2 regions of the Anabaena sp. 90 genome follow, and region 2 is predicted to be linked to the other one. Evidence: predicted binding sites of a transcription regulator. Region 2 holds the regulator's gene; the other holds the start of a gene.

Region 1 (16,007 bases), on a different replicon from region 2:
ATAGGAACTTTAACTTTGCCCCTGGCCAAACAAGCACGGCACGTCACCGGGTTAGAATTGCAATCAACAGCAGTAGAACAGGCAATTGTTAATGCCCAACAGAATGGAATTAATAATGTGACTTTCCAAGTCGGCCCAGTGGAAAAAATTCTCCAGAATTTGGAAATTGTACCAGATGTGGTCTTACTTGATCCGCCCCGGAAAGGATGTGAAGCTAACGTTATCAAAACATTAAGAAACCTGAAACCATCTCGCATTGTTTACGTCAGTTGTAAAGTAGCTACTCTTGCCCGTGACCTAAAATTGCTTTGTGAAGATGGGCTATATAAACTCACAAGGGTGCAACCTGCGGACTTTTTTCCGCAAACGGCTCATGTAGAAGCAGCCGCTTTTCTGGTGTTATCGGACAATGATCAGGATAGTTAATTCTTCACAAAAATAAAAATCAGAAATTTGTAGTCTAGTGGATACTCATAATGCTAGAATGAAATTACATAAAAATAGAAACTCATTTTGTTTTAAAGAAATCGAAGCTGCATAGACTCTTAATCAAGGTGAATAAAATTGTGTTAATTACAAAATGAGCAGTTAACGAGAATATCTTTCTCCTCTTGTTCAAAAATAGCAGTTTTTACTCATCTGCTAAATGAACAGATTAACTTAAGCAAACTGTAAATAAGCAATATGAATTCTCCCACTGAACTGCTATGCTCTAGCATTTTTATAAATTTAGTTTTACAGACGCAAGTTTGAAGGCAGCATGACTACCTAATTTTGATCAGAATGCCCAAAAAAGCAAACTGATGTCTAGCTAAATATAAAGCTACGGGGTTTCTCTTGTGATTACCATTTCTCTTCGTCCAGTTGGGCGTTATTGGGGGACAATTAGTTTTGCCTCCACCCTTTATCTTTGTCCAATCCTAGATTTACTCTTGACTGATATTCCGGCAAAATTACAATCTGAACTGCGACTAGGACTCCAAGAAGCCCTAGTAAATGCCGCTAAACATGGGAATAATCTTGATCCCGGCAAATTCGTCGTCGTTCGGTTCTCATTAATAGATAATCAGTATTGGTGGATTATCTCAGATCAGGGTAGCGGCTTCACTCCCTCCCTCGAAGGTGATAGTGATCCTGATGACTATTTACCACCAGACGAAGCGGAAAGTGGACGGGGTATGTCTTTACTGCATCAGATTTTTGATCAAGTAGAATGGAATCGCAAAGGTACAGAACTCACGCTTTGTAAGCAATTAGAAAGCCGTCGTTTATTATCTTTGCGACGGTGAGAGGTGACTCGAAAAAGTTCTTTTTTTTACTTTGCGCGTCTGCGGTTTTAAAGTAATTTATCTAACCACAGAGGCACAGAGGACACAGAGAAAAAATTTTTTTACTCGGCTACAGGTGAGAGTTATTCCTTTATAGTCTCACGATTGTGTCCGTGAGTTGGGCAGGGAGGGGCGGAAATTGATTTATCTAGCCAGCCTACAGCCTGTTGTAGCCTTGCCTGTGCCTCTTGGGGTTCATTTTTGACCAAAAATACCATTGCGGCGGCTGCCTGTTCACTAGCGCGGGAATTGCGGTTAGACTTGAGACGATGCCAATCATCAGGAGAGATACTCAGCCTTTCCATGAGTGCCTGTGCTAGTTCTAGAGTGCTAATTTCATTTAGTTGGCTAGTTTGTGACATAAGACTAAGTGTTGAGTTAAGAGTAAAAGTTATGATTTAATCATCATAGCCAATGACTAATCACCAATGACTAATTTAGACGAAAATCCCCAGCCAGATTTTGCACAGGAATTAGAGGAGGTAGAAACTTCACTGCGATTCTTGAAAGATAGATATACCCAAGTGCAAAATGATCAACAACAACAGGCACAATGGCAACAGGAATTAAAAAATTTAAAGCAAAATAGAAAGCAGACTCCAGAAATTAAGAACGAACTAAGCCGCCTGCAAAAACAGTTAGAAACCTTAGAAATCAACTTAGAAAGCCAGTTGTTTTCTTGGACTAGTCTGAAAAGACCTTTTTGGCAAGCTGTCCGTTTTGGAGGTTTAGGGGTTATTATAGGTTGGTTATTAAAATCTTGGGTGGGGTGATTTAAAATATCCCCGACTTCTAAGATCCCCGACTTCTTGAAGAAGTCGGGGATCTGATCCTTTAAAAAATACAAATTGTAGAAAATGCTAAATCCTCGGATTACGGAAATATTAAGAAGTGGTAAACCCGAAGAAACTTTGGTAGTCCAAGGTTGGGTAAGAACAAAACGCGAATTAAAAGGATTTGCGTTTCTGGAAGTTAATGATGGTTCATCTTTGGGGAATTTGCAAGTTGTCATTAATCAAAACTTACCAGATTATCAAGGAATATTAAAACAAATCAATACAGGTGCTTCTATAGAAGTATCAGGAGTGCTAGTAGCTTCTCAAGGAAAAGGACAAAGAATAGAATTAAAAGCAGATACAGTGAAAGTATACGGAGACGCTGATCCTGATACCTATCCTCTGCAAAAGAAACGTCATTCCTTTGAGTTTCTACGAACCATTGCCCATTTGCGTCCTCGAACTAACTCCTTTGGTGCAGTATTTCGGGTGAGAAATGCTTGCGCTACTGCTATTCACCAATTTTTTCAACAACGGGGCTTTTTATGGGTGCATACTCCCATTATTACCGCTAGTGATTGTGAAGGTGCAGGTGAATTATTTAGTGTTACCAATTTCAATTTAAAGAATGTTCCCAAAACCGAAAATCAAGAAATTGATTATAGTCAAGACTTCTTTAGTAAACCTGCATATTTAACAGTAAGTGGCCAATTAGAAGCCGAAATTATGGCTATGGCTTTTACTAATGTCTATACCTTTGGTCCCACATTCCGGGCGGAAAATTCTAATACTTCGCGTCACTTAGCCGAATTTTGGATGGTTGAACCAGAAATGGCTTTTTGTGATTTAGAAGGTGATATGGATTTGGCTGAGGAGTTTCTCAAACACATTTTTAAATATGTGATGGAAACCTGTCCTCAAGACATGGAATTTTTTAATGAACGGATTGATAATACTGTTTTAGAAACTGCAAATAACATTATTAACAATCAATTTGAACGGTTGACTTATACAGAAGCAGTCAAACTTTTAGAAAAAGCCGATGTTAAATTTGATTATCCTGTGAGTTGGGGTGCAGATTTACAATCAGAACATGAACGCTATTTAGCTGAACAACTGTTTAAAAAGCCAGTGATTGTTACAGATTATCCCGCACAAATCAAAGCTTTTTATATGCGGTTGAGTGACGATGAAAAAACCGTCCGCGCTATGGATATTCTCGCACCGAAAATAGGGGAAATTATTGGTGGTTCACAACGGGAAGAACGGTTAGATGTGTTAGAAAAACGGGTATTAGCACAAGGTATGAACCCGGAAGATTTGTGGTGGTATTTAGATTTGCGTCGTTATGGTACTGTTCCCCATGCTGGTTTTGGTTTGGGGTTTGAAAGATTGGTGCAATTTATGACGGGTATGGGGAATATTCGGGATGTGATTCCGTTCCCTCGCACACCAGAAAACGCGGAGTTTTAAGGACTTTAGAGACGTTATTTACAACGTCTCTTTTAAAAATCTTATCTTTCTAATTACTAACTTTTTGATTTAACCAAGTTACCAAATCAGCAACTTCATAAAAATCAAATAACGCTTCTCCCAAATCTTCTAAATCGTCAGCAGATAAATTTCTAATTTTGGTCATTAATGGATCATTAACATCTCCAAAACGTTTTTTTATTTGACGATTAATCATTTTCAGTGCTTCTTTTTGCACGATATCTTGATAAATGACAGACTCTTTCATAATATCCTCCCGGAGAAATTGACGAACTAAATCTTTTTCAAACCGTAAACCTGCGAGAACTTCCACACAACCAGCGATATAAAGTCAAAAATATTTTCATACAGCACCTTTACGAATCATCTCAAATCCATATACATAGATATCCGCAAATTTATAGCGTTGATCTTTCTCGCGCAATTGAATAATACCGATTTCAGTTAAAAAAGAAGCAAATTCTTCAAAGTCTGCTATATCATGTGCTGATTCTTGCCATATGCTATGTAATTCTTCTTTAGGTAAAAGAGCTGGTTTCTGCTTGAGAGAGTCAAAAAATTTAGTCAAATGACGATATTCTTCTTTGATTTCATCACAACGTTTTTCTGATGCTTTTTTCAATCCCATTTCTAAAGATTTACTGCGTAATAAACGATCTGTTGGTGTTTGAATTGATGATTTTCCTTGATAGCTTAATTCTTGTTCTTTTGCACCTGTTAATAATATACTTAAACTACGAGGAAAAGTAGTACCACTAGAATCAGTTAATCTTTCATAAACCCATCTGGATAAATATTTAGCTTTGTCTCCTCTTCTGCGACGACTTCCCCAAAGCAATTCTAAAGCTTTATCAATTGCATCTTCAGTAGTTTGATCAATTGCATCTTCAGCAATAGGAGAAAATCTATTTACCAAATCCTTAAAATCTGGAGATTGTATTGATTGACGCAAAGCTAATCTTAAAAAGTCAACCCTAGTCCATTGTAAAATAATATCGCGTCCAGTAAAATGACTTTTATTGTCAAAAATTAAACGATTCCATATATCTTCTCTCAAGAAAATCTTAAATCTAATTTCTGTTAGGCGATTTGCATCACAAGATTGAACTAATTGAAATAATCCCGATAATGCTGATTGTCTTACTTCTCCTGCTTCAGGAAAATCTTCATCTAAATCATCATAAAGAAACCAGATTTTCTGAGATTTATTTTTGGCTTCTTCATGAATGATAATGTTAATGGTATCATTGACTATTTCACTTAGTATAGAGTTAGTAGATAATTCTAACAAAACTTGATTGTACTCAAATTGCCATTTTCCTTTAGGTAAATTATTGATAATATTTTTCAGTTCACTAAATTTTTCACCTTTCCTATTTTTAGGAAAATTACATAAATTTTCCTGATGACATCTAAGGAGTAAATAAGCTCTCCAGAAAGCCTCCCATGTGCCACCCTGCTGCTGTAAATTTTCATGAATAAATTGGAATTGTCCACGAGTCGGACGACTTTCCTGATATCTACCATGTGCAGACAAAAATACAGTATTATCTAATCTACCACGAGCTAGTTTTTGAGCATCACTTTTATATTTGAGAAAAAGCCAATATAGAGCAGTTTTACCTGTTCCTTTTCTACCTCTAATTAAACAAGTTGCATGATCTAAAAATTTCTCAAAATCATTGGTACGCTGGAATAGGAGGGTGAAATCCTGTTTTTGATCTGTATCCGCAGCATTTACTTCAGGAAATTGCAAGCTTTTGATAATTTTCCAGCGTGTTTCTGAATTAGTTAAAATATTTGTTCTGTCAATTTCATCAGTTTCTTCATCAATTAAATTGACAATTTTATTATAGTAATCTAGTAAGGCTCTTACAGGGTAATTATCAGCTAAAGCAATGGGTTGAAGATAGGGAATTACTAAAGGTTCTGGTATTTCTAATTGATCATTATCATCTATTTCAGATTCTTCCTCTGTGGCTATTTTTATTTGATCTACAAAAGATTTATAAATTTCGTTTACCTTATCAAGTTTGCTAACATCAGGAACAGGAGAAAAAACAAAATTAATTGATAGATTTTTTAGGGTGTTTAGTGAGCGCAATAGTAATTCTATTCCTTGTTTATTTTGTTCATTAGGAAAAAGAAAAATAATTGCTTCATCAGCAGCTTGAATTAATGATAAAGCTCCCCATTGATTAATTCCCGTTCTCGAATCAACTAATATAACATCAGGTTTTAATTGTTCGTCAATTTCCCGCTTGAACACAGACCAAAGATTTTGATTCCCATCAATAACAGTATTAGCATGAAGATCATCAACCTTAGAAATATAATCAAGACTAAGACAACCAGCAGGAACAACAAATAATCTTCCTTTAGCGTTTTGTATTTTCACTTCACCAAATATTTCAGTAATGGAAATACTCGCTTTTATTCCTTCTGGTAAATAGGAACGTTCATAAAAATAGTCAACAATTCCATATTTTGGTTGTGGTTGTAGGTTAAATGCCGTACTTAGACCAGGTGCTTCTAAATCTAAATCTACAGCCACAACTTTACGTCCCCGCATTGCTAAAATCCAAGCAACATGAGTTAATGCTGTAGTGCGTCCTACTCCTCCTTTAAAGGAATAAAATGTCACTGTTCTGGGTAGACTAAGTTCGCGCTGAGGTGTTGTTGGTTGATTTTGTGGGTTTGCAGCTTGGATAGCTAAATCTTGCCAAGTATGTATTGATGCTGGATCAAAAATCTGTGGTGGTGAAAGATTAAGTGATTCAGCTTCTTGAAGTGTATATAGGGAGAGAAAACCAGGAGATAAATGAGGAACTTGTGATTTAAGTAAGTTAGAAATTTGTTCTTTACGTTGAGGAATAGATAAACCTATAAAGCGATCGCTTACAATAGTCAAATTCAATAAACCGGATGTAGAAATATTTACATCAACCCATTCCTGTGACTTCTGTACATACTGGTTTGTAATTTTCTGTTTTAGTAAAACCTGCCAATTTTCCTGCATTTGATCACCTCTTTAAAGTGTAGCGATTTGCTCCTGTAACCAACGAATAAGGTTCTGATATGCGTCGAACCAAAGTTGATAACTTTCATCATCAGGCTCAAGTCCAGAATAGCGTAAATCTATGAAATGTTGGCTCATTGGGTTCTCAACTGTGTTGAGCCATTCCATAACATCTGGAAACCTTTCAATTCTAGATCGAAGTCGATTATGTCGTCTCAACGCCGCATCGTATTTGTGTCCCGGATTTTTGATTGTATGTCCAGGATTATTAGAACTTGTTTTCCATTCTCGACTCGCACCATTTGGTAAAGTAGCAAAAATCATTGCTTTTAGTAAACATTCGATGGTTACACCACCAAAGTGCATAGCCCCAACTTTCCTTACAGGATGCAGTGTTTCAGTATCAGTATGGCGCTCCATAAAAGCTGCCTGGTAATCTTCCATACTTGTTAGACTTAAAATTCAAGCTTGATCAGTATATTATTAAATTAGGATTTTTTGGCTAAAAATTAACCATTAACAACAAAAAAATAGCCGCCCCCTTACGGAAGCGGCCATTATTCAAACTAGGAAAACTACGAAAAGATTTTAGTAATCGTAATCTCCACCCATACCAGCGCCAGCAGCAGGAGCGCCGTCTTTCGCTTCAGGCTTATCAACAATGATACATTCGGTTGTCAACACCATACCAGCGATAGAAGCAGCGTTTTGCAGAGCAGAACGAGTTACTTTAGCAGGGTCAACAATACCAGCAGCTAACATATCAACGAATTCGTTGGTAGAAGCATTGAAACCAATGTTGAAATCTTTTTCTTTCACTCTTTCAGCAATTACAGCGCCATTTTGACCAGCGTTTTCGGCAATTCTCTTCAGAGGAGCAGGTAAAGCCCGAACAACGATTAAAGCACCAGTCAACTCTTCATCTTTGAGGTTGCTGTGCGCCCAAGCTTCCAATTGAGGAGCGAGGTGAGCCAAGGTTGTACCACCACCGGGAACAATACCTTCTTCTACAGCAGCCTTGGTAGCGTTGATAGCATCTTCCAAGCGGAGTTTCTTGTCCTTCATTTCGGTTTCGGTAGCTGCACCAACTTTAACTACAGCAACACCACCGGACAATTTAGCCAAACGCTCTTGCAGTTTTTCTTTGTCGTAGGAAGATTCGGTTTCTTCCATCTGACGACGGATTTGCTCAACACGAGCCTTCACACCAACTTCATTACCTTCAGCCACAATTGTGGTGCTGTCTTTGGTGATGGTGATGCGGCGGGCTTTACCTAAGCTTTCTAGCTTAGTGGTATCTAGTTTCAAACCAGCGTCTTCGGTGACAAGTTGACCACCAGTTAAGACAGCGATATCTTCTAGCATAGCCTTACGGCGATCGCCAAAACCAGGAGCTTTTACAGCAGCCACGTTGAGGACACCGCGTAAACGGTTAACTACCAAAGTTGCCAAAGCTTCTTTTTCGATGTCTTCAGCAATAATTACCAAAGGACGACCGGAACGAGCTACTTGTTCGAGGACAGGAACTAAATCTTGTACCAAAGCAATCTTCTTGTCAGTTAACAAGATGTAAGGCTCATCAAAAACGGTTTCCATCCGTTCTGCATCGGTAGCGAAATAAGGGGAAATATAACCCTTATCAAAACGCATCCCTTCGGTAATTTCCAATTCGGTGGTCATAGACTTCCCTTCTTCTAGGGAAATTACGCCTTCTTTGCCCACCTTGTCCATAGCTTGAGCAATCATAGCCCCGACTTCTTCGTCGTTACCAGCAGAAATTGCCGCAACTTGTGCGATCGCTTTAGAATCTTCTACAGGGCGAGCGTGTTCAGCAATTTTTTCGACTAAAAAGGCAGATGCTTTGTCAATACCGCGCTTCAATAAAATCGCATTAGCACCAGCAGCAACGTTCCGCAAGCCTTCTTTAACAATGGCGTGAGCCAAAACGGTAGCTGTGGTTGTACCATCACCAGCAGCGTCATTGGTTTTGGAAGCAGCTTGACGAATTAGAGCTACACCAGTATTTTCGATGTGGTCTTCTAATTCAATTTCTTTAGCGATGGTGACACCATCATTAACGATTTGTGGTGCGCCAAATTTCTTTTCTAAAACTACGTTACGACCTTTGGGTCCAAGGGTAACAGCTACAGCTTCAGCGAGAATATCAATACCACGCTCTAGAGCGCGACGGGCGTTTTCGTTGTAAATAATGCGCTTTGCCATAATAAGTCTAAATCCCGGTAGTAAATTAAATTTTTCTGATTTTCAAAGAAATTGGTGAGTGGTGAACAGGTAATTCGGAAAAATCCTTACCCATCACCCATGCCCAATTAGCTGACGATTGCTAAAATGTCTTTTTCAGAAAGCAATACATATTCTTCTGTAGCCAACTTGATATCGGTGCCAGCATACTTGGAGTACAACACTTTATCGCCAACATTAATGTCCATTGTTTGACGAGTCCCGTCGTCATTGCGCTTGCCAGGTCCAACAGCGGCTATTTCGCCAACTTGGGGTTTTTCCTGAGCATTATCGGGCAAAAACAAACCGCCTGCGGTTTTTTCTTGGGGGGCGCTCACTTTGATGAAAACGCGATCGCCCAGGGGCTTAACGGTGGAAACGCTTAAAGATACGGCTGCCATACAAAATTTTTTGCTAAATTAGCACTCTCGACTCATGAGTGCTAATCTAGCTTTATATAGGACATAATAGCAATCATGACTGGTGTACGGGTTTCCGAACTAGGGCTAGGGTAGCAATACTTAAGTGCAAATATCCAATTATTTTAGTTGTCAGGGTTTGTTGCGTAGGTAATGAATATTTTGATATGGACAACTTTATTTGCAAACTTGGGAAATTGTTATAGAACTGTAATCAGGGATCTACTCAATGAGTAACAGCACCGTGATCCACGAACAGGCATCTCATCCCTAAAACTACTAGGGAACTGGGAACAGGTAACAGGGAACAGGTGACATTACCAATTACCAATTACCCATTACCAATTACCTATTGCCCAAAACAGATAAATGCTCAATTCTGTTACAAATCGGCTAGTCTAGAACTTGGTAATGCTGTTAACAAGGACTGGGGGAGCGATCAACCCATCAGTTAGCACACAGTTATTCCATAGGCATCTTCACAGCCCAAGCCAAAAACTTGCGTGTTTGTTGTTCTAGAACGATAATGGTAGTTTACCTAGATGGGGTCTGGTATCGCCAATTAAATCCAGAAGTCATGAGAGCAGGTCATCCAAGACCAGTAAATTGGCCATGAGGATGGTGAAAAAATCTGTATTTTTAACCCATGCTTTGCCAAAAAAAACTTCCCGGCTGATTTTGAACCTCTGATAGAGGCTTCACATCCTAAGGATAAGTAGAGCAGCAGTATGCCAATGAAAGCGCAGGTGAGTTTTGAACTAAGGTCATCTTGAAAAATACCGACTTGTGATTCACAAGGACGATAATTTAATCAGGGTTTTCAGCCTGCAACTTTCAAATGGATCTATAATAGCGCATTATAAAGACTACTGCTATACGTATCCTTACTAGACTTTTTCCATTCACCTGCAAGTCTGTTGAAAGTAACTAACACTTTTAAGACTTAGGGGAGTTAAAGTAAGTTAAGTGGGAAAAAAGACAACATCCTAAGTCATCCACCATACGGGATAACTATATCAATACCTTAATGGATCGAAGCGCGAGAAGTGCCACTGTTATGAAAGAACCCAGCATGAAAGACCACAAAAGACTTCTATTCATTGATGATGACCCTAACCTCATCTTGCTGGTGAAGGATTACTTAGAGTTCCGGGGCTACGAAGTCATCACGTCCGCCAATGGCAGAGAAGCCCTGGATCTTCTAGAAACCGAAGTTCCAGATATGATCATCTGTGATGTGATTATGCCGGAAATGGACGGATACACTTTTGTCGAAGAAGTCCGCAAGACTGAACGAACTAGTTGGATTCCCGTTCTTTTCCTCTCAGCTAAAGGTCAAAGTGCAGACCGAGTTAAGGGGTTAAATAAAGGTGCTGACGTATATATGATCAAGCCCTTTGAACCGGAAGAACTCGTAGCACAAGTAGAATCCTCACTCAAGCAAACTGTACGTTGGAAAGAACATCAAACCAAGGGTGGGGACAGCAGTTCTCGTATCCAAGTTCCTTTCGATGTCCAGTTAACCCCCACTGAACTGAAAGTAGTCCAGTTTGTCGCTAGGGGTTTAGCAAACCGCGAAATCGCTGAAGAATTAAATGTCAGCCAGCGGACTGTTGAAAGCCATGTGTCCAATATGTTGGGCAAAACCAATCTCCACAACCGGACTGAATTAGCACGGTGGGCGATTGAAAATCAAATGGCTTAAACAATTTTAGATTTTGGATTTTGGATTTTGGATGATTTATCTAAGGTCTAAAGTCCAAAATTTTTGATTTTGGATTTGGGAAAATTACGCTGGAGACGGAAAATCTACATCTTCATAAAGTTGCGTCATTGTTCCTGCAAAGTTAATGCTTTGTAATTGAAATGAAGTTTCTTCTCCTACATAAGACTGTAATACCCAAAGTCCATCTTCATTGCGGCGGAAACATTCAACTCTCGGTTTTTTCGGATTAATTAAAATATATTCTTGTAAAGTTTCTATGATATATCCATCAATGTATTCATACTTAATGGGGCTATTTTCTTCTAATTCTAAATATTCTTCTGGGGTGATGTAAATTTGGGAAGAAGCAAACATATTCAAAACCTCACAAATAAGATAAGATGTAGGGTTAACACCTGCTAGTCATGGTAAACTAACCATCTGTAAGAGATTAACAGAATTCTGATTTAGTCTTTGCATAAATTCCTTAGTTAATTTTACCATTGCATCATGGGTATCACCGTATTTTTGTTTGTATGTTAGCTGCATACTAAAATCTAAACTTTCAGCAACTTTTGCTCTTTCCGGGATTTTATTGGAGAAAGTTGGTGGAAAGAAAGGATTCACAATAATAAAATTTAAATTCTGTGTTTGGGCAACCGTTCCGTTATAACGAGAAATTAAAGTTCCTATCGGGTTGAGGTGATGTTCATAATCTTGATTAAACTTCTCAATCTGTTTGAGTAATAGTTCTAAACCATGAATTGACATTCTGCTAGGGACACAGGGAGTAAGACAAAAATCACTGGCATAAAACGCGCTTTTGATAATATTATTAATACTGGGTGGACAGTCTATTAAAATGTAGTCATACTCTGCTAGCAATGGAGTGATAATTTGCCGCAAAATAGAAACAGAACTTTCTGGTAAATACTCTTGCACTTCAAATAATCTTGGACTGCTAGGAATTAGATGTAGGCAATTAAAAGAGTTTTTATTTCTGACATTAGAAACTTCTTCTTTGACTATAAATTTATCATAATTACCATTTGCTAAAAAATATTCAGCATTTTTAAACAAAAAAGGCAATGTCAACCCTCGATTATTATATTGCCATTCCCAAACTTCCTCAGACATTAAGCCAGTAGTTAAGTTACTTTGGGGGTCTAAGTCAATAGCAAGAACACGCTGACCATACATTGTATCCCCTGCTAAATACTCTGCTAAGGCCATAACAAGAGTAGTTTTGCCAACTCCACCCTTAAGGTTACAAACGCTAATTACTTTGGCTGTCATATTTTTTAGTAGATGCTGTATTGATGGAAATGCTGTTCTATTTTGACCGAAAATGGTACAAAATTAACAACTAAAAAAGATCAAAATTAAATTAAAAGTGATTTTCACAAAAAAACTAATAATTCTCCTTGCTGCCATAAAATTAGGATTCCACTGAACATTACAAAGGAGATAACGAGTTGACAGAAAAGTAATAATCTGTAATTCTTGAATTTTTATCCCAAAATTATTTAAATCTATTTAGCACAATATGTTAAACCGTACAAATCAGGTGATTAATTTTTACTTTACCCCATAAATGATTGAGAACACCCAAACAATACAAGGTTGGCATGGCTTACTTAACTTAGTCTATGCTAATCGCCAAGATTCCACTCAGTTAATTTATAACCACCATCAAGCCCCATTAAAGGTACAACGCCCCTTTTACCCGGAAGGACAAGAAATTTGCCATAGTGTGATTTTACATACGGCTGGGGGCATTGTGGGGGGCGATCGCCTATCCTCTCATATTCACCTCCAACCCGATACAAACGCCTTGATTACTACAGCCGCTGCTGGTAAAATATATCGTAGTAATGGCTTACCAGCAAGACAAACCGTAAATATCCAAGTTGATAGTCACGCTTGTTTAGAATATTTGCCCCAAGAAACGATTTTATTTAATGGTGGGATTTATCGGCAAGATTTACGAGTAGAATTAGCTACGGATGCGAGTTATTTAGCTTGGGAAATTACGCGGTTTGGACGCAGTGCTAGGGGAGAAAAATTTGTACAGGGAGAGATGCGATCGCACACGGAAATCTGGCAAAATGGTATACCCCTATGGATTGATAGACAAATCGTTCCCGGTAGCGAAGAAGTGTTTCACAGTCCTCATGGTTTAAGAGACAATCCCGTTGTTGGTAGTTTTGTTGGCGTTGGTTTCCCCATATCTCCAGAAATCATCAATCAAGCACGTTCTTTAATTATTCAAAACTCTGATGCTGGAGTAACTCGCTTACAACATGGATTTTTGTGCCGATATCGTGGTAATTCTACATCCCAAGTCAGAAGTTGGTTTACAAATATTTGGCAAATGTTACGAGTATCTTGTCTAAATCGTGGTAATTGTATTCCTAGAGTATGGCAAATTTAAACGAACCACAGAGACGCAGAGAACGCAGAGGAGGGAACAATGCAGCTTACACCCCAAGAGAAAGATAAATTATTAATTTTCACCGCTGCTTTAGTGGCAGAAAGACGTAAAAATAGAGGGTTAAAATTAAATTATCCTGAAGCAGTTGCCTTTATTTCTGCGGCGATTTTGGAAGGTGCAAGAGATGGTCAAACTGTAGCAGATTTAATGAGTTATGGTACGACTTTATTAACTCGTGATGATGTTATGGAAGGGATTCCTGAAATGATTCATGATGTTCAAGTGGAAGCCACTTTTCCTGATGGTACAAAGTTGGTAACTGTACATAATCCTATTAGATAAATTTTACGCAAGGGAAAAAATTATGATACCAGGCGAAATCATCACACCCAATGGTGAAATAGAATTGAATGCAGGTCGTCCAACTACTAAAATAATAGTCGCAAATACAGGAGACAGACCAATTCAAATAGGATCACACTTTCACTTTTACGAAGTCAATACCGCTTTAAACTTCGACAGAGAAAAAACACGAGGAATGAGATTAGATATTCCCGCCGGCACAGCCGTCAGATTTGAACCAGGAGACGAAAAAGAAGTTACTCTAGTTCCTCTCGTTGGGACACGCCAAATCTACGGCTTCAACAACAAAATTGACGGAGACCTCTAAAATTCTCTCTGTCTCTCTGCCTCTAAAGCGTGATAAAAAAAGGATAAAAATATGCCCTACAAAATGAACCGCCAAGCCTACGCCGATACCTTCGGACCAACAGTAGGAGACAGAATTAGATTAGCCGATACAGAACTATTTATAGAAGTAGAAAGAGACTTTACAACCTACGGTGATGAAGTGAAATTTGGTGGGGGAAAAGTCATTAGAGATGGGATGGGACAATCCCCAATTTCTAATCATGATGGTGCAGTAGATTTAGTTATTACTAATGCTTTAATTCTCGATTGGTGGGGAATTGTCAAAGCAGATATTGGCATTAAAGACGGCAAAATTTATAAAATTGGTAAAGCCGGAAATCCCTATATTCAAGACAATATAGATATTATTATTGGACCGGGAACAGAAGCTTTAGCCGGCGAAGGAATGATTCTCACTGCGGGGGGAATAGATACCCACATCCATTTTATCTGTCCCCAACAAATTGAAGTCGCTATTGCTTCCGGTATTACCACCATGATTGGTGGTGGGACAGGCCCAGCTACGGGAACAAATGCCACAACTTGTACCCCTGGTCCCTGGAATATGTACCGAATGTTGCAAGCTGCTGACGCATTCCCTGTCAATTTAGGATTTTTGGGCAAAGGTAACACCAGTCAACCCCAAGGACTGATAGAACAAATCGAAGCCGGGGCAATGGGGTTAAAACTCCATGAAGATTGGGGAACAAATCCAGCCACAATTGATACTTGTTTGACCGTTGCTGATGAATATGATGTGCAAGTAGCAATTCATACTGATACTTTAAACGAAGCCGGCTTTGTGGAAGATACAATTGCCGCTTTTAAACATCGTGCTATTCACACTTATCACACAGAAGGGGCTGGAGGTGGTCATGCACCAGACATTATTAAAGTTTGCGGACAAAGTAACGTTTTACCATCTTCCACTAATCCTACCCGTCCTTACACCGTCAACACTCTAGATGAACATTTGGATATGTTGATGGTATGTCATCATTTAGATGCAGCTATTCCTGAAGATGTATCTTTTGCTGAATCCCGTATCCGTCGAGAAACTATTGCTGCGGAAGATATTCTGCACGATTTAGGTGCGTTTAGTATGATTGCTTCTGACTCCCAAGCAATGGGGCGTGTCGGTGAAGTAATAATTAGGACTTGGCAGACAGCACATAAAATGAAGGTGCAACGGGGAAGCCTTGCTGGTGATAGTCATGCCGATAATTTACGAGCTAAACGTTATGTTGCTAAATATACAATTAATCCGGCAATCACCCATGGTATTTCTGAATATGTGGGATCAGTAGAAGCGGGGAAATTAGCCGATTTGTGTTTGTGGAAACCTGCTTTTTTTGGTGTCAAACCGGAAATTGTCATTAAAGGCGGCATGATTGCTTGGTCACAGATGGGTGATGCTAATGCTAGTATTCCCACACCCCAACCTGTATATATGCGACCGATGTTTGGCAGTTTTGCTGGTGCTAGAAATGCAACATCATTAACTTTTGTGTCTCAAGCTGCTTTGTCCAGAGAAATTCCTCAACAATTAAAATTAGGGAAATTAGCGATCGCAGTTTCAGGAACTCGTCAAATTACTAAGCGAGATATGAAATTAAATGATGCTTTACCTCATATTGAAGTAGATCCAGAAACCTACGAAGTTCGCGCAGATGGTGAATTATTAACTTGTGAACCAGCAACCGTTTTACCAATGGCACAAAGATACTTTCTCTTTTAGAATAGATGAAGATAAGATCCCCGACTTCTGACATCAATTTATAATTTGTGGACACAATAAATAAAAGAAGTCGGGGATCTGGATATGAACGATTGCTATAACTGAATACTTAACCTAAATCAAACAGTAATATTTCTGCATTTGAATTACTGCTAATTGTTAA
Region 2 (16,007 bases):
AAGAGCAAATAACAAATTTAAAGTTAAATTAACCAGGGTGACAATAGAAGTTCCCACAGTCCGATATACCCTCAAACAAGAAGCTGGTCGGAAAGTTGGGTATATTAGATTACAAGAGTTTAGCTCTCATGCCGCTGATCAAATGCGTGTAGCCATTCGCAAGTTGAACGACCAAAAAGTTGATTCCTACGTTTTAGATTTGCGAGGTAATCCTGGTGGTTTGTTAAATGCGAGTATAGAAATTGCCAGGATGTGGTTAGATGACGGTCATATCGTCAAAACCGTAGACCGCAAAGGATCGAGCGCTCAAACACAAGCTAATCGGACAGCCATTACCAAACTACCTTTAGCAATTTTAGTTGATGGTAATTCCGCCAGTGCTAGTGAAATCCTCACCGGCGCACTCAAGGATAATAAACGGGCTGTAGTTGTTGGTAGTCAAACCTTCGGTAAGGCTTTGGTACAGTCAGTCCATGAACTAGGAGACGGTTCAGGTTTAGCAGTGACTATTGCCCATTACTATACACCCAATGGTACAGATATCAATCATAAAGGGATTGCCCCCGATATCAAGCTAGACTTGACCCAAACTCAAGAACGCCAATTAGCTTCTAATCCGAATTTAATTGGTACAAATAGCGATCCCCAATATACCCGTGCCATTGCTGTTCTTTCTAATGGCAAATTAGCACAATCAGTGACAAATCAAAATCCTCAGTCTATTAGTGTCAATGCTCAAGACTTGAAGTTTTAGCATTTTGTGTAGGTTGGGTGAAGCGATAGCGCAACCCAACGCTCATGTTGGGTTATGGCTAACGCCTCCCGTCAGAGATACGTACCATTGCTGGGCGAAAGTAAACGTTCCACAACCCAACCTAGGAATCAAGAGTTAATACATAAATTTCCTATCTTCTTCTACTACCAAAACCGGAAGAACGGCGACTTGAAGAACGGCCACCACTACCAAAACTACTACCAGAATTGCGGCGAGTAGAGCTAGAATTACCAGAAGGTGTAAGGGTACTACCACCAAAACCAGAACCAGAAGCTCGTCCAGTTGTTGTAGTCCGGTTGGCGGTTCCTGAAGACGAATTTCTGATGTTTCCTGTAGTGCGGAAAGTGGTGCGATTTCTCACTGCTGCGGGTGGTTCATTGTAGCGAGAACGGTAACTAGAAACAGCCGAATCATAGCTAGAACCATAGCCACCATGACCATTCATGATCCCACCTGGCTGATAAACGGGGGGAACATAATATTGAGGTCTAAACAACATACTACCAATAGCTTGACCAGCGACGTTACCAACTAAAGCTCCTGCAAAAGGGGCCCAAAAGCTACTTTGTTGGCGCACAATCACAGTTTCCGGTTGTCCGGTTTGGGGATTGTTTCTGGTTTCGGTGACGTTGTGGACGTACTCAAGTTTGAAGTCCTCGGTCATGTATAAGACTGGCTGACTATTTTCTACTTTTAAGTAAGTTTTCTTACCTGCTTTGATTTCATCATCAGTCAATCGTGCCATTTGCAGCTTTTCTGTGGCAAAGCTGGGGGGATTGTTATTGAGTAAAAACAAGGTATACTCACCATTGGCATCATTGTATGTACCCTGTTGTACTTCATACTGACCATCATTTAACTTGGTGGGAGTAGCAGTTTGGCTAATATTCTTAGTTGGAGAATTAGCTTGGTTTCCTCCCCCGCAAGCGACAGTTGTTAAGCACAAAGTTAAGGCTAAACAAACAACTGTAAGTTTACGTAGTATACTGATAATCATTGTGTTCATGTTTGTTTTCGGGTACTAATTACAGACTAACGAATCATTTACAGTGGGATCAATTCTGGATAATATTCCAATAATTGATCACTGGAAAGTTCATCACCTAATTGGGCTGGAGAAAAATGCACTTGGATAGCGCGGAGTTTATGTTTGTAGTGTAGATTAATTACGGCTTTAAAGGCTGCTTTCAAAGCTGGGATGTTGGCTAAATCAGTTTCTAACTCGGTAATTTCCCCTTCAGCAGCGACTGTAATCATGACAACGATGTTACGGGTGACAGGAAGTGATAAGGGCTGATTTGAGGAAGTGGAATTAAAATCAAGATTAGCCCCATATCTTTGGGCTGAGTCTGTGAATAGTTCATTGACATAATCTCCTGCTTCCCCTTGATTCCAAAAGACATCACCTTCATTAGCAGCAGCAAACCAATATTCATCATATTGTAGGAAAGTTTGGCACAGTTGCACCAATTCTTCTCCTAAAATATCCAGATCACCGTCAGCATTAATCGCTGTTCTAGCACTACTGTTGAGGACACCTAAGATTGGCGCTACTTCTTCTCCGTTTAAATGCAAGAACAAACGACAGACAATATAGCGAGTTTTTCCCATCATGCGATTAAACATTTTTTGTCTCCTGTAATTTCAGTAGATGTTGTTCACAACTGGATACTTACCTTTTTAATTTTAGTAGTCAGGAGTTAGTGGAGTATTGTTGTCTCAACTCCTTTTTGATTTTCTATATCTATAGGTGGACGCACACACAGATACATCAAAGCTCCAAACACAGGAATGATCGCAAATAACCAAAATAACTGATTATTTTGCCAACCTCGTCTTGTCATATCATCTCCTAACAACGTGGGAAATAATAGACTCAAGATGATAAAATCCAAACTCATGACGTGAATAAATCGGCTGGTTTCCCACTGTTGTCGAAAATTATCCCAGTCTCCCTGTAAACTATAGGTAAATAAAACCGCCGCACCTAAAGTTAATAAAATTCCAAAAATGCGAGAATCTAGTAATTTGAGAAATAATTTTTTTTTCCCTACAAACTTTTGATTGGGTTCTCTTAAAGCTAAATATGGTAAAAGCCCAAAAGCCCCAATAGCAAAAGCAGCACTAGCAAATGGCCAAGCAGGTATTTTTTGACCTCTACCATCAAAAAATACCACTGCACTATATATAAAAGGCCAAATTCCCATGATATTAAATAAACATATAATCAGCGGATTAATCCCTTGCCAATTTCCTGTAGAGAGATTTTTTATCAACTCAAAAGTATCCGGTTGTTCAGGAGGAGCAAAGAAAAAGGCATAGGAAACAAATCCTAGCCATAGTAAGCCAAAAGTGATTTTTCTGATCATGAATTTATGGAAATTAACTAAAAGCTTCCGAGAGATAATTTGCTGCTGCTGCGACCACAGCGATCGCACTCTCATAGTCTAACCTAGTTGGACCTAAAACTCCCACACTTCCCACTGGCACAGAACCCCGACGATAAATAGCAGAAATCAAAGTACAGGTGCGAATAGGTTCAAGAGGATTTTCTGTCCCAATCCGCACCGTTACTTTAGACTTATTTGTATCATCCATTTCTGTTTTTTCACAAATTAAATGCCAAAGTTGGTCTTGTTCTTCTTCCAACAATTGCATAATTGTCTGTACCTGCTGTACTTGAGAAAACTCAGGTTGTCGTAAGACTTCTCCAATCCCCCGCACCATAATTTGTGTAGTCGTTGGTGCAAGAGCGCGATGAGTCAATTCTACCAAAGAACTTTTCAAAAATTCGCCATAAACTCGAAATTCTTGATCTAATTCACTCCAGTCAAGATAGCCTAATTCTAATAAACTCCTTCCTCGCAAATGACTATTCAAAAAGTTAGAAACTATCTGCAATTGATGATCAATTACCTCCGGTTCAGGTTTAGTTACTGATGATATTGAAAATAAATCCATCACCTTAGAATGGGTTTCATAACTATCTGTCACCACAATCAACATAATCTTCCCGGATTCAATTTGCACTAGTTGCAAATGTCGTAACTTTGCTGTCGTGGTTTGTGGCATAGTAATTAAAGTAATACAGCCGCTTAATGTTGCTAAAATTTGGGCTGCACCTTGTAATAGAGCCTCTAAACTCCAATCTTCCCAATGCAAATGTCTTTGTAATGCCGTTTCTACCTCTTTAGCTAAAGTTTCTGATGGTTTAATTAGTTGGTCAACATAAATCCGATAACCAGAATCAGAAGGAATTCTTCCCGCAGAAGTATGTGGTTGATAAAGTAACCCTGATTTTTCTAAAACACCCATCACATTGCGAATAGTAGCCGAGCTAATACCTAAATCAAATCCTTCAATTAAAGCTTTAGAGCCAACAGGCTCTGCTGTCGCAATGTAATGACGTATAGTCGCCCAAAGTATATTTTGTTGCCGATTAGTTAGATGGACTTGCATAGGTGATATTTTTACTGAAGGCAAACCTTAATCAAAATCTGAAAAAATGCGTGGTTTTTACCACCAAACCCCAAAAAAGTATTAATTATTAATTAATGCAAGATAGCAAATTATATACTTAATATTGTCCGCTTTATGTAAATTAAAAATTTGCAAGCAATATCAAAGGTTGTAGCTTTTTCCTTAGTCGTAATTTATATTTCTGTCACCGAAACTAGGTTGTTTCAGTGTCTAACTTACATAAATCTCTATGTTTTTCTGGATCATCTCATGACATCCTCAAATAAACTGTAATTTTAGCTACAGAATATTAGATGCTACTGCGTAAGTTGGGTAGCTATAGTCGGAAAAATCCTCTTGATCAAGCTTTTCGAGGGTTGGTTAAGGTGGTGCGAACCATGCTTTTGCTGCTATTCTCCAGCGGCGATAGTACATATTCACTATATTGAATCTGCATTGGTTTTTCTCTCGGTTTTTGATGATGAACAAATGCGCGAAGATTACGGGTGGTAAATCATGACTTCACAACAAGCCCAAAGTGTTGCTCAAGAATTAGGTGATATTCTTCCCGAATGATGAGAAATTACAAGCAGAAATTCACCGATTGAATCGGAAAAGTTTTATTCTATTGGAACAGGTGAAAATGCTCCATGATTGGTTAGATGGTAAGCGACAATCACGGTAGTCTGGTAGGGTGCTAGGAGAGTCAAGAACGGGTAAAACTATGGGTTGTGATGCCTACAGACTCAGGCATAAACCTAAACAAGAAGCAGGAAAACCGCCAACTGTGCCTGTTGCTTATATCCAAATACCGCAAGAATGTAGTGCTAAGGAGTTATTTGCCGCAATTATTGAGCATTTGAAGTATCAAATGACTAAGGGAACGGTAGCAGAGATTAGAGATAGAACACTGCGGGTTCTCAAAGGTTGTGGGGTGGAAATGCTCAAGCCAAATATTTGAAATTTCCAATTATAAATGATATAATATAGGTGTGGGCGAACGTCGGCTTCATGCCGTGTGTTTGGGTAGCTTGTCTACTTAGACCTAGCCCACAAACCATTTTAGTTTATCTAGTAATAGCGGATTGGAATCGGTATACCACTCTCCATAGTTCTTATTTCGCCGATCATCTAAATCCATAATCACCCTGTATTTTTGAGCAAGTGGCATAAAATACTTATCTTCGTGACGTTCATATAATCTTTGTAAAGCCCATAGGTAGTAATCAACAACCTGCATTTCATGTGGTTTAGATAAATTTACCATCACAATTATCGTTCTAGCTCTCCCTTTATGATTTTTCCGGAAAAATATGGCGTAAATCCTTATCCTGATTAGGTTTGAGGCTTTAATATTCTCAAAAATAGGGATTCCTACGGAGCAATTCGTTATCGCTCTTAATTTAGATAAAACCCATATATAGCAATGGTTTTGGACATCTAAAAGTGATATTTAATCACAAGGGTAGCGGTAGAATCATAAATATTAAATGCCAAGTTTATCAAATAAAATCTTATTACGCAATTTTGCATCTTTGATAACTTTATCAAATGATAAAACTTCAATGTAAGCATTTGTATTTTTATTAAAGTTAAAATATCCATTTTGATCAGGAGTTATAATATAACCAAAAGTATTTTCTAAAATATTTCTGACATTACTTGTTAAATCGCAAATAACATAGACATAAAAAGGTGTTGTTGGAGTCACATGAATTAATCTGCCATTTCTATCTTCTAAATTATTAGCCCTTATTTTAGCAATATAAGAAGAGACTTGAGATATAGGATTTTCATCTTCTTTATCATAATCTTTTCTCATAGGTCTTTTAAATTCTACTATTGTTATAGAAGAATAAGGAGTATTTTGAGTATCAACAAGAAGAATGGGATTATTAAAAATAATAATATCTGGTCTGCTTGAGCTATCTACCCTAAGAGGATCTGGTAATTTATTTAAAGGAATATCAGATGACAAATGATAATGATAAGATAATCTTTCATCTATAATCCAAAGATTTTGTTTTTGAAAAGAATTTATATCATCTGAGGTAGCTCTCATAGGAAATATAATTTCATGAATTTCACTTTCCAAAGGATATCTATTTTCATCATTACGCGCAAGATGCCTAGTGAATAATTCAATTATAATTTTTCTATGAACAACATATTCCGCAAGTTTATTAACGCCAAAATCATTATGTTTTTCTAAAAATTTAGAATACTCTTGACGATATATTGGAAATTTATCAAAATTTTCTATAGGCTCACTTAGTATTTCTTCAGATTGTTGTTTTAAAGATAATTCAAGGCGTGATTTAATCTTATACAATTCAGTATCTAATTTTTCAGATGATAAACCTGGTTTAATCGAAGCCAAGTCCTCTTTAGCATATTTCAGTAATGGACGATACTGAATAGCTTCATGCACAATATATTTTTGAATTTCTTGAAGTTTATTTTCCTGAATTTTCTCTAAATAAGGTGATAACTCTTGAGACAACAAAGTCACTAATTTTTCACGAATTTCTTGATAAGAAATTAAACCTAATTGTTCTGATAAACCTTCGTGAACCTCAATAATGTTATTAAATCCCAATCTTTCTTGATTTACATTTTCATCAAAAAATTTACTAGAAACAAAAGCTAAATAAACAAATTTTTTACCATTTTGATAATCTTCTATCTTACTATTTTCTAATAAATTTGGAATCAATTTGTGTAATTGGTGTGAAATTACAGTGCGATGATTAGCACAATAATAAAGAGTATGTTTTAAATCGGAAGAATTATAATATTTAATTCCTGTTACAGTAAATTCATTATTTTTAATATTGATAGAATAACTATTAGAAAAAGCTTCTAAATACTTGCAAAAATAATCATTTATATCAAAATTATTATTTCCATCAATTACATTAATTCTAGGAGCTTTACCTAAAACAAAATAAGATATGCAATGCTCTAAAATCCTTCTTCCGATAGTTTCAACTTTTTGTGGAAAATTATCTCTATAAGGAGGTAAAAAATTTAAAAAATCAATCTTCGTAAAATTTTGACAATCTTCATCAGATAAAGAAATACAGGAAATTTGTTTAACACCGTTATGTTGAAAATTAAATTCTAAGTTTCGTTTATAAAAGCCATTTTTGGAAAAAATGCTTTCAATATGAATGTCTGCAAAAGCTTTAAGCCAAAGAAATCTACCAATACCCTTTGAGCCTCTTGATTTCTTGTATAAACTGTCAGAAGTAGAAAAAGATTGAAAATTATCAGAATTAAATCCTATGCCATTATCAATAACAGACAATCCTACTACCTTAGCAAAATTTCCATGATCAATAAGCCCTGATTGATAATCTTCTCGTATAAGAGTAATGTCAATAAATCCATTGCTAATTTTTCTATCTTCAATAGCATGAATAGAATTAATAACTGCTTCAAACAAAGGAAACAAAGATTTGCTTTCTGGTAAAGGAATGTTATTGACTCTTCCTTCTAAACTGATATCCATAATTTAAACAGTATTTTTCAATCCGAATAAACAACAACAACATCTTATCATACATATAAATAGAAATACTACTTTATGATAGAACTGCTATTAAAGTATTATCCTGAAACTTTAATTAACAAACCAAACTTAGCTATCACAGAAGCTGATGACCCAAGTAACACACGAAAACACTACATACTTTACTTCACATATAATTCCAGCGTGTCCCTCTTTTATAGCACGTTCAATATACGTTACGTTAATGACTCATTTAATACTAGTCATACATTAAGATTTTGAGTATATAAATCCTAATGTATCAACTTACTTGCTAAATCTTGATAAATAACATCTAATCACACCGCAATCACAACTTTACCTTCATCCAGGGATGCTCCCGCGAAGCGCTCCGTAGGAATCGCTCTTTCCCACTGCGTCTTCCGTATCACTAATTACAGGCACAACAATCCCCTTCTCTCGCCAATACTGGATCTGGCGAAGAGTACAACCTGTAATTTGAGCCGCTTCCTTACTTGTGAAAAAAGTTTCTTGCATAAAAAATATTTTACAGAAAACCAACACAATACAAATATGTTTATTAAGTATGAGCCAAATCACTATTCAGTGTCGTTTAGTAGCCAGTGAAACTACCCGTCAACAGCTATGGCAGTTAATGGTAGAGAAAAGATAGCGATTTTTTGAAGCATAAGTATGTGACATTTTGAAGTGCGGAATGCCAGTTAAAAATAACCAAATATTTTTTTAGACACAATAAAAAGTTTTGCCATACTATAAGAAGTGTGGCAAAGAAATTATTGATGCCTGACAAATAAATTGTCAACGCGGACAATAATTTGGTAAGACGGACACCAACTTGTCGACCCGGTCAAATAATCTGACAAGTGACATCATAAAAAATGAGCGCGGAGGGATTCGAACCCCCGACCTACAGGACCGGAACCTGTTGCTCTATCCACTGAGCCACGCGCCCTTATACATTTGATAGTATAACATACTTTTTGAATTTAAACAGCATTTAATTATAAGTAATTTGCTGGGTCAACAGGTGTACCATCGCGGCGGACTTTAAAATGGAGATGAGACCCGTGGAGAAGCCTGTAGAACCGACGGCAGCGATCGCTTGTCCTTTTTGTACAGTTTGTCCTTCACTGATATATAATTCGCTACCACAATCTAATTTTTTGCAAAAATACCCTTAATACCCTTTTCAACTAGTTACATTTAGCCCAAAAAGTGCAGACATAAACAGTATTATGCCTGACCGAAAGGACGGGGCTTGTGTCCCGTCCTTCCAGGACGGCTTTATGTTAAAATTTGGTCATAGTCGCCATAGGGCATTGGGAGACTTTAAACGGACATGGAGGGACGATAAGACCACTTGTGGCGGGTTCTGGCGAAGTGTCAAGAATTACCGCACCTTCAGGTCGGTGAGTATGTCAACTTTGGCAAAATTTAATTGGAAGACCCTTAGAGGGTGTATAAAAGGCGCTGCTGATTTTCTGTTTTCACATTTACAGACTCAGCAACGCCAATTTTCTGGATATTCAACACCCAATACTTAATACTTATACGGCTTCCGTATTTTTTTCTCCTGTCCGAATGCGGACAATTTGTTCAACAGAGGAGATGAAAATTTTACCATCACCGATTTCACCAGTCCGGGCTGCGGAGATAATCTTATCTACAACCATATCAACTTGGGCATCTTCAACAACGATTTCCACTTTCAGTTTTTGGAGAAACTCTACCGTGTATTCCGAACCCCGATAGCGTTCGGTTTGCCCTTTTTGCCGTCCAAAACCCCGAACTTCAGAAACTGTCATCCCAACAATACCCGCATTAACTAGGGCAATTTTCACTTCATCTAGTTTAAATGGACGGATAATGGCTTCTACTTTTTTCATTTTTTTGATTCCTGACTTCTAATAACGTCGTTTATATATCTAAGCAGATTCGTTGTCTCAGGCTGTAAATATAGTCATAGTTATTTAATTTTAGCCTGATGTATGGGATTACAAGGTTTTTTGATCATTGTCCACAATTATGGACTATTTTCTTGCAAAAGCGCTCTCCAATCAGCGATCGCCTGTTCTGTCCACAGCCAATTTTGTGATAACCTCTCAATGGTAAAGTCTGCGGGCGCATTTTGAATCACCATTTGCCGAAGTTTAATCGCTTCCCGTAAATATTGCTGGCGTTTATCAGCGGGTTGACTGTTAGCAGATTTATATAAACCCAAAGCCAATCCAGCATAAGCCGTCAAAGCCTCCGGTTCTCCAGCTATTTGGGGATATTTCATTGGATCAGAACTTTTATTCCGTTGGGGCTTTAATGCCAAACTCAGGGATTTGAACCAAGCATCATTAGCATAATTGAGATTATTCTCCGCATAATAGGCACATCCTAAAGAATTATTATACAAAAGAGAATCTGGCTGCTTTTCTACAGCCCTAGCCCAATAACGACGAGCATCATCAATACTATATTTATTATTTTTAGTTTGGACTGACTGCCAAGCTAAACGCCCCCGGAAAAAATTCACAGCTGGATTTTCAGCATCCTGAGTAGGAATCAAATTTAAAGCTGTTTCCGCAGCCGTCAAAGCACCACGATTCAGTAATTCATTAACAGCATCTAACCCAGCCGTTAAATGACCTTGACTCAACTGAGCCGTCGCCGTTGCCGTGACAATTCCCGTAGCTGAATTAGCTAAATTAATCCGTGGATACTGATTACTTGTGAGATTTTGTCCAGGAATCGGCGGCACATCAGCAGACTTCCGCACTTGTCGTTGATGCCACCACCAACCAATACCAACAATGACAGTAATTGCACTTGCTCCCACCAAACCATACACTAACAATGGTGATTTTGTTCGGTGAAAACGATTACCCTTTGGAGGGACAGGTGACGGTGATAACTGAGGATTTACCTCACGCTTCTCAAGATTCAAGGGAGTTGGGGTAATCTGAGTTGGGACATTTTCCCAATCTAAATTTTGTTTCGGTTGGGCAACCTGCATTTCCGACAAATAATGATGATTCTCCGCGATTAATTCCGTCTTCATACTTGGTTCTTCTGTTTTAGCAACCGGATTGCCAAGCTGACGAAACAAATCAGAAACTATTGCCAAATCCTCATTATAAGTGGGATCATCATACTCAATTTCATCGCCCAGATCACCCCAAGTATTCTCCCCTAGCCAGTCTACCTCCGTCGTCTCCTCTCCAAAATTAGGATTGAGAATATCATCAATAGCTAAAGGAATTTCTGGGTTAGTTCCCATATCAGCATAATTATAACTATTTGGCTGCTTGATGGGCTGATATTGGTTCAGTAACTCCGATAGCCCCCGTGGCGTAGCCATAACTTCTGGTGTCAAACAGCCATCAAATTCTCGCTGGAGATACAAAATTGGTAAAGCCCAGTACATCTGCTGAGAACCATAGGCAGAAATTAAGCCTTGACGAACCCGACTTACACATAAATCTACAGCATAGCCCTGACTCAAATTGCGGTAAAACAATTGTGTCAGCGTCAGTGCTACCTCATCAGGTATGCGTTCTGACATCGCCAAAATACTTCTAATTCCCCGTTTTACCAAGCTTTCAGTTAAATTCCGTTCTGCTGAGTCTGACTCCGTCTCTGACCTAGCCCGATATGCCCCCAAACAGGAGTTAAACACTGCCATTTGAATATTATTATTAACCAGTAGCCCAGCTAAATCATCTCCGCTGAGAGTTTCTGTTAAGCCAGTTTTTTTACTCACTAAATAAATTTGCCCACCATTGCCCCCCAAGTTGCTATGACCAGAATAGTGGAGAATATGGTAATGTCCCTGTTCTAAAGCTTGGGTGAGTTCTTCCCTCCCCGGCCCGTCAAGAACGGTCAATTCAATTTCTGGAAGATGATGATTACCATCAGCCACTCTTAATGCTGGGCGGTGCAATTCTGCCTTGAGATTAATAGCTTCTTGTTTGAGCAAATCTAGCCGCGCTAAATCGGTAGGTGAAGAAATCACCATTAGCACTCTTATCCCCCGTACTTCCGGCGACGTGGGCAGATTATGAGTCAGTAACCGTGAGCCTGGGGCGATGCCACTTTGGTAACGGGCAAAGGTGATATAAGGACCCGTAGCCAATGGGCGATCGCCTGCGTGCATCACTTCCCACGGTAACCGCGCCAATCTCGTATCCTTCAATCCCAATCTTAGCCGCAGCACCTGTTGGTGATTTTGGGCTATACCTTGGGCAGTAATCCAACTATCCCTGAGTGTTCCTTGAAACAGCGCATTATATAACTCCTGACCCAAGGACACCAAGTTAACAGAGTTTCTGGCTACCATATTCCCCTGCAACATTAACTGCAAAGGATCATCCATCAAATCGCCTGCGGCCGCCAACCACTCAGCCACAGGCCAATGCACCAGTTCTTCTGCCACCGGTACCCCAGGTGCAACTTGTTCCGTTCGCACCAGATAGTCATTTTGCCCCACCTGCGTTGCGGAAATGTGAAATTCCTGGGTCACAATTTCTGCTCCATAAAACCTATACAATGCACGTAAAATCGCTGAAAACTTCTTTACTCTTGCCTCTTGCCTCTTGTCTCTTACTTAGTGCTATAACGACAATTTTCAACGCCAACCTACTTATCAGCCACATTTAAATCTCCACCCATTGTGATTATATGCCTTAAACATTAACTGTTCTGGCATCGGTAGACATGATCTTGTTCACCCGACACTAGGAAATATAGAACAATTAGCAGTATTGTTTTTGAGAATCATGCCACAAGTGGCTAATCCTGCCAATACTCTAGATGTTTTTTGCCATTCTAAAGTTTCAAAGATGCCTTCCTATTGATCTTAATCTACTTTTTCACAAGGGTTTTGTGTCTGTTGGCTGCAACCACTTTATCCGGATTGATTGATCCCCGTCGAGAACTGTTTATTGGTAGATGCACCTTGATCTTCAATTCCCCTAGTTTGGCTAAAACTCACTGGGGGTTTTCTTTTTTCATAAGACCTGGTGATAAGTGGGAAACGAGCGTGTCTTTAGACCTGAGAGGGAAACGACACGGGCAGTTCGACAAGTGTTACAGTGAGCTTGTCGAACTGCTCACTGACCACGGTTTTAACCGCTGTGGTTTTTGGTGTATCTTGACAGCCTCCATATTTTTCGCTAGGATAATCGCATTCTTGTGAAAAAGTAAGCACAATGCTTTAAGCGGAGTGTCTAGTGGCTGTTTGGCACAGCCTTTACGAGTGAAAATCTCTGAAGAATCTCAGCGGCTTGGCTCCCTGAGATTGTCAATTTGGCAAATAAAAAACGCTCTTGTTTGTCAAGAGCGTTTATAAGCATTGATAGATAAACTATTAAGTAGATTAAGTAGATAAAATCCTAACAACTAACTCCCCTACCCAACTACCAGCCACAGGATTTTTTTCGGTATGTGACAAGCTGCAATCTTTGGGTAATTTTTTCCGGAGCATAAGTTAAAAACAATGAACAATTAACAAGTAGATGCACCCTGATAACTAACTTCCCTTAGCTGGCTAACACCACTGAGGGTTTTTTTGTCTGTAGGTTAGCACAAAATAATTATTGCCACTCACCCATTTTTTCCGGAGCATTACATAGAACTCTAGAACAATTAACAAGTAGATGCACCCTGATAACTAACTTCCCTTAGCTGGCTAACACCACTGAGGGTTTTTTTGTCTGTAGGTTAGCACAAAATAATTATTGCTACCCACCCATTTTTCCCGGAGCATTACATAGAACTCTAGAACAATTAACAAGTAGATGCACCCTGATAACTAACTTCCCTTAGCTGGCTAACACCACTGAGGGTTTTTTTGTCCGTGGTTAGCACAAAATAATTATTGCTACCCAGCCATTTTTTCCGGAGCATTACATAGAACTCTAGAACAATTAACAAGTAGATGCACCCTGATAACTAAACTCCCCTAGCTGGCTAACTTCCACTGGGGGTTTTTTCTTTTCTCCCAGGTGTCAAAAACATCTGGGTACTTGAATCGCGAACTCAAAACAAATTTGTTAAAAATAAATTTATCCGGAGGATCGTTATGCACTTGAGAACATTTAATTGGTAGATGCACCCTGATAACTAAACTCCCCTAGCTGGCTAACTTCCACTGGGGGTTTTTTCTCAAAAACGGAATCTCAACCTACCCTATCATCAAAACCAGCCTCTGGCAATATCCTTGCTCAACAAGTTTTTGGTTACTTTGTCCAGTTGCACCCACAGACTGCAATATTAACTTGCACAATAGCGAACTTTACTGTTGATCGTGCAGTTTCACTACAAGATATAGCTCGTGATTGCCTGAATACTAACCTTTGGGATGAGCTAACCTGACAAATTTCTCTGAATCACTTTCATTCTATTGTGATCCTTTGCTCTAACTCTAGAATGATCACTGTGATAGATAATAAGACGCTTAATTATTTCTTTATAACTACTGAAGTTAACAGATATTTTTGAGTCTGCTCCCATTTTATCACGAATCCTCAATTAAATTTAGATTTTTTGGTAAATTTTAGTTAACCTATTGGATAGGTAATAGGTAAAAATTTGACAAATTACCCATTACCAGCTTCAATTTTAGATAACTAACAACTTGCGTTATTTAGTCAATTGTAATTTGTTGCGGTCCATTGGCTTTGCCATTTTCTGCCTCTGTACTGAGGTTGCTGGAACTATTTCCACAACATTTTTTATTTAGCCAACTTTTGACGGGATCTTCATTGAGATTAAGTCGGAGAACACCAGAGACAAACCCACCTAAAAATGAAACTGGATGTTGGGCAAGTTCTTGAAATAGGGGCGATAATTCACTAATAAACATTAGACTCTCCAAGTATTGGTCTTAAAAATTATTAATTCTTCATCAATCTTAACAGATACTGGCTAATATTTGGTCAAATGATCACTGACATCATTAATCTTGATTTTCTATCAGTATTTAACTAAAATAAGGTATTTAAAAAACATTGACACCTGAAAACTTTTTGGATTTTTAGGTGTCAATTCCGGGGTTTTCAGCCTATTTTCTTATAACTTAGAACTCAAAACAGGCTGAATTTAATATTTGCCTGTAAATACTCGTTCTGCGGGGCCTGTCATGTAAATCCGGTTATCAAGTTCTGACCATTCGATTTCTAGGGGGCCACCGGGTAATTCAATAGTAGCAATGCGATCGCATAAATCATTCAATACTCCCGCTACCAAGGACGCACAAGCACCTGTTCCACAAGCTAGAGTAATTCCAGCGCCTCGTTCCCAAACTCGCATTTTCAAATAGTTACGATTGACTATTTCAATAAATTCGGTATTGGTTTTTTTAGGAAACACGGGATGATTTTCAAATTTAGGTCCAATGCTTTTTAAGTCAATAGCCGCAACATCTTCGACAAAGGTGATGCAGTGGGGATTTCCCATGCTGACACAGGTAACATCCCAAGTTTTGTCGGCTAGTTCTAAGGGTTGATTAATGACTTGAAACTCTGTAGGTGATAAAGTTGTGGGAATTTCCCCTGCTAATAATCGGGGTTCACCCATGTCTACTTTAACTTGACCCTCATCTGTGAGTTGGGGTGAAATCACACCTGCTAAGGTATGAATATGATATTTATCCTTGGTGCGAGAAATGCCTTCTAATTCCGTCAGAAATACCGCTAAACAGCGAATTCCATTGCCACACATTTCTGGTTCTGAACCATCGGAGTTAAAAATCCGCATGGTGTAATCAGTGCCATTTTGTCCAGGAAGTGCGAAAATAACACCATCTGCTCCGATACCAAAATGGCGATCGCACCACTGTATCGCTTTCTCTGGTGTCAATACTGGTGTCAACGAGGAACGGTTATCAATGAGGATAAAATCATTACCGAGTCCGTGATACTTAGTAAATTCGATTGCCATTTTGCTCTAAATGAATTATTAAAGATTCATTCATACTATTAAAAAATTTGTCAGTTGTCAGTGGTCAGTTGTCAGTAGGGGCGAAGCATTTGGAAGATAAATTATCGGTCATTGCCAAAAATAGTTCTCCAAATGCTTCGCCCGTACAGTTGTCAATCACCAATTACCAATCACCAATTACCAATTACCAATTACCAATTACCAATCACCAGTATAATATATGGCAACCAATCAATTTGATACTTCCCTACCTAGCACTCGTCAAGTCCAGAAGTGTATTAAAGAAAAATTAATGGTCGAATTTAGATT

What was found. Region 2 encodes HrcA, which represses chaperone genes, less so after heat shock. Its sites were predicted from a motif close to TTAGCACTCNNGANTCNNGAGTGCTAA; they were not measured.
Region 1: the regulator HrcA is predicted to act here: its motif matches at 9,278-9,304, upstream of groES (co-chaperone GroES).

The regions. Positions count from the first base shown of each region.
Region 1 covers NC_019439.1:16,693-32,699, reverse strand. The annotation lists gene rlmD (23S rRNA (uracil(1939)-C(5))-methyltransferase RlmD) at 1-426, shown strand, start outside; gene ANA_RS18990 (ATP-binding protein) at 840-1,289, shown strand; gene ANA_RS18985 (DUF6439 family protein) at 1,412-1,690, opposite strand; gene ANA_RS18980 (hypothetical protein) at 1,757-2,101, shown strand; gene asnS (asparagine--tRNA ligase) at 2,186-3,577, shown strand; partial or broken gene ANA_RS18970 (DUF4351 domain-containing protein) at 3,627-3,923, opposite strand; gene ANA_RS18965 (MinD/ParA family ATP-binding protein) at 3,942-6,617, opposite strand; gene ANA_RS18960 (hypothetical protein) at 6,630-7,037, opposite strand; gene groL (chaperonin GroEL) at 7,206-8,840, opposite strand; gene groES (co-chaperone GroES) at 8,948-9,259, opposite strand; gene ANA_RS18945 (response regulator transcription factor) at 10,305-10,982, shown strand; gene ANA_RS18940 (Uma2 family endonuclease) at 11,067-11,357, opposite strand; gene ANA_RS18935 (ParA family protein) at 11,406-12,278, opposite strand; gene ANA_RS18930 (urease accessory protein UreD) at 12,577-13,416, shown strand; gene ureA (urease subunit gamma) at 13,456-13,758, shown strand; gene ANA_RS18920 (urease subunit beta) at 13,781-14,086, shown strand; gene ureC (urease subunit alpha) at 14,138-15,844, shown strand; gene ANA_RS18910 (pirin family protein) at 15,954-16,007, opposite strand, start outside.
Region 2 covers NC_019427.1:1,801,000-1,817,006, reverse strand. The annotation lists gene ctpB (carboxyl-terminal processing protease CtpB) at 1-754, shown strand, start outside; gene ANA_RS08190 (hypothetical protein) at 906-1,772, opposite strand; gene ANA_RS08185 (DUF1517 domain-containing protein) at 1,820-2,401, opposite strand; gene ANA_RS08180 (hypothetical protein) at 2,476-3,144, opposite strand; gene hrcA (heat-inducible transcriptional repressor HrcA) at 3,158-4,234, opposite strand; partial or broken gene ANA_RS28465 (hypothetical protein) at 4,552-4,650, shown strand; gene ANA_RS28135 (hypothetical protein) at 4,791-4,919, shown strand; gene ANA_RS27485 (TniB family NTP-binding protein) at 4,959-5,195, shown strand; gene ANA_RS08165 (hypothetical protein) at 5,280-5,504, opposite strand; gene ANA_RS08160 (ATP-binding protein) at 5,721-7,748, opposite strand; gene ANA_RS24335 (MerR family transcriptional regulator) at 8,112-8,285, opposite strand; tRNA gene ANA_RS08150 (tRNA-Arg) at 8,649-8,721, opposite strand; partial or broken gene ANA_RS27480 (M23 family metallopeptidase) at 8,771-8,916, opposite strand; gene ANA_RS08140 (P-II family nitrogen regulator) at 9,317-9,655, opposite strand; gene hetF (cell division protein HetF) at 9,793-12,279, opposite strand; gene ANA_RS08130 (hypothetical protein) at 14,404-14,622, opposite strand; gene dapF (diaminopimelate epimerase) at 14,859-15,698, opposite strand; gene ANA_RS24325 (hypothetical protein) at 15,767-15,991, shown strand; gene ANA_RS08120 (Hfq-related RNA-binding protein) at 15,991-16,007, shown strand, end outside.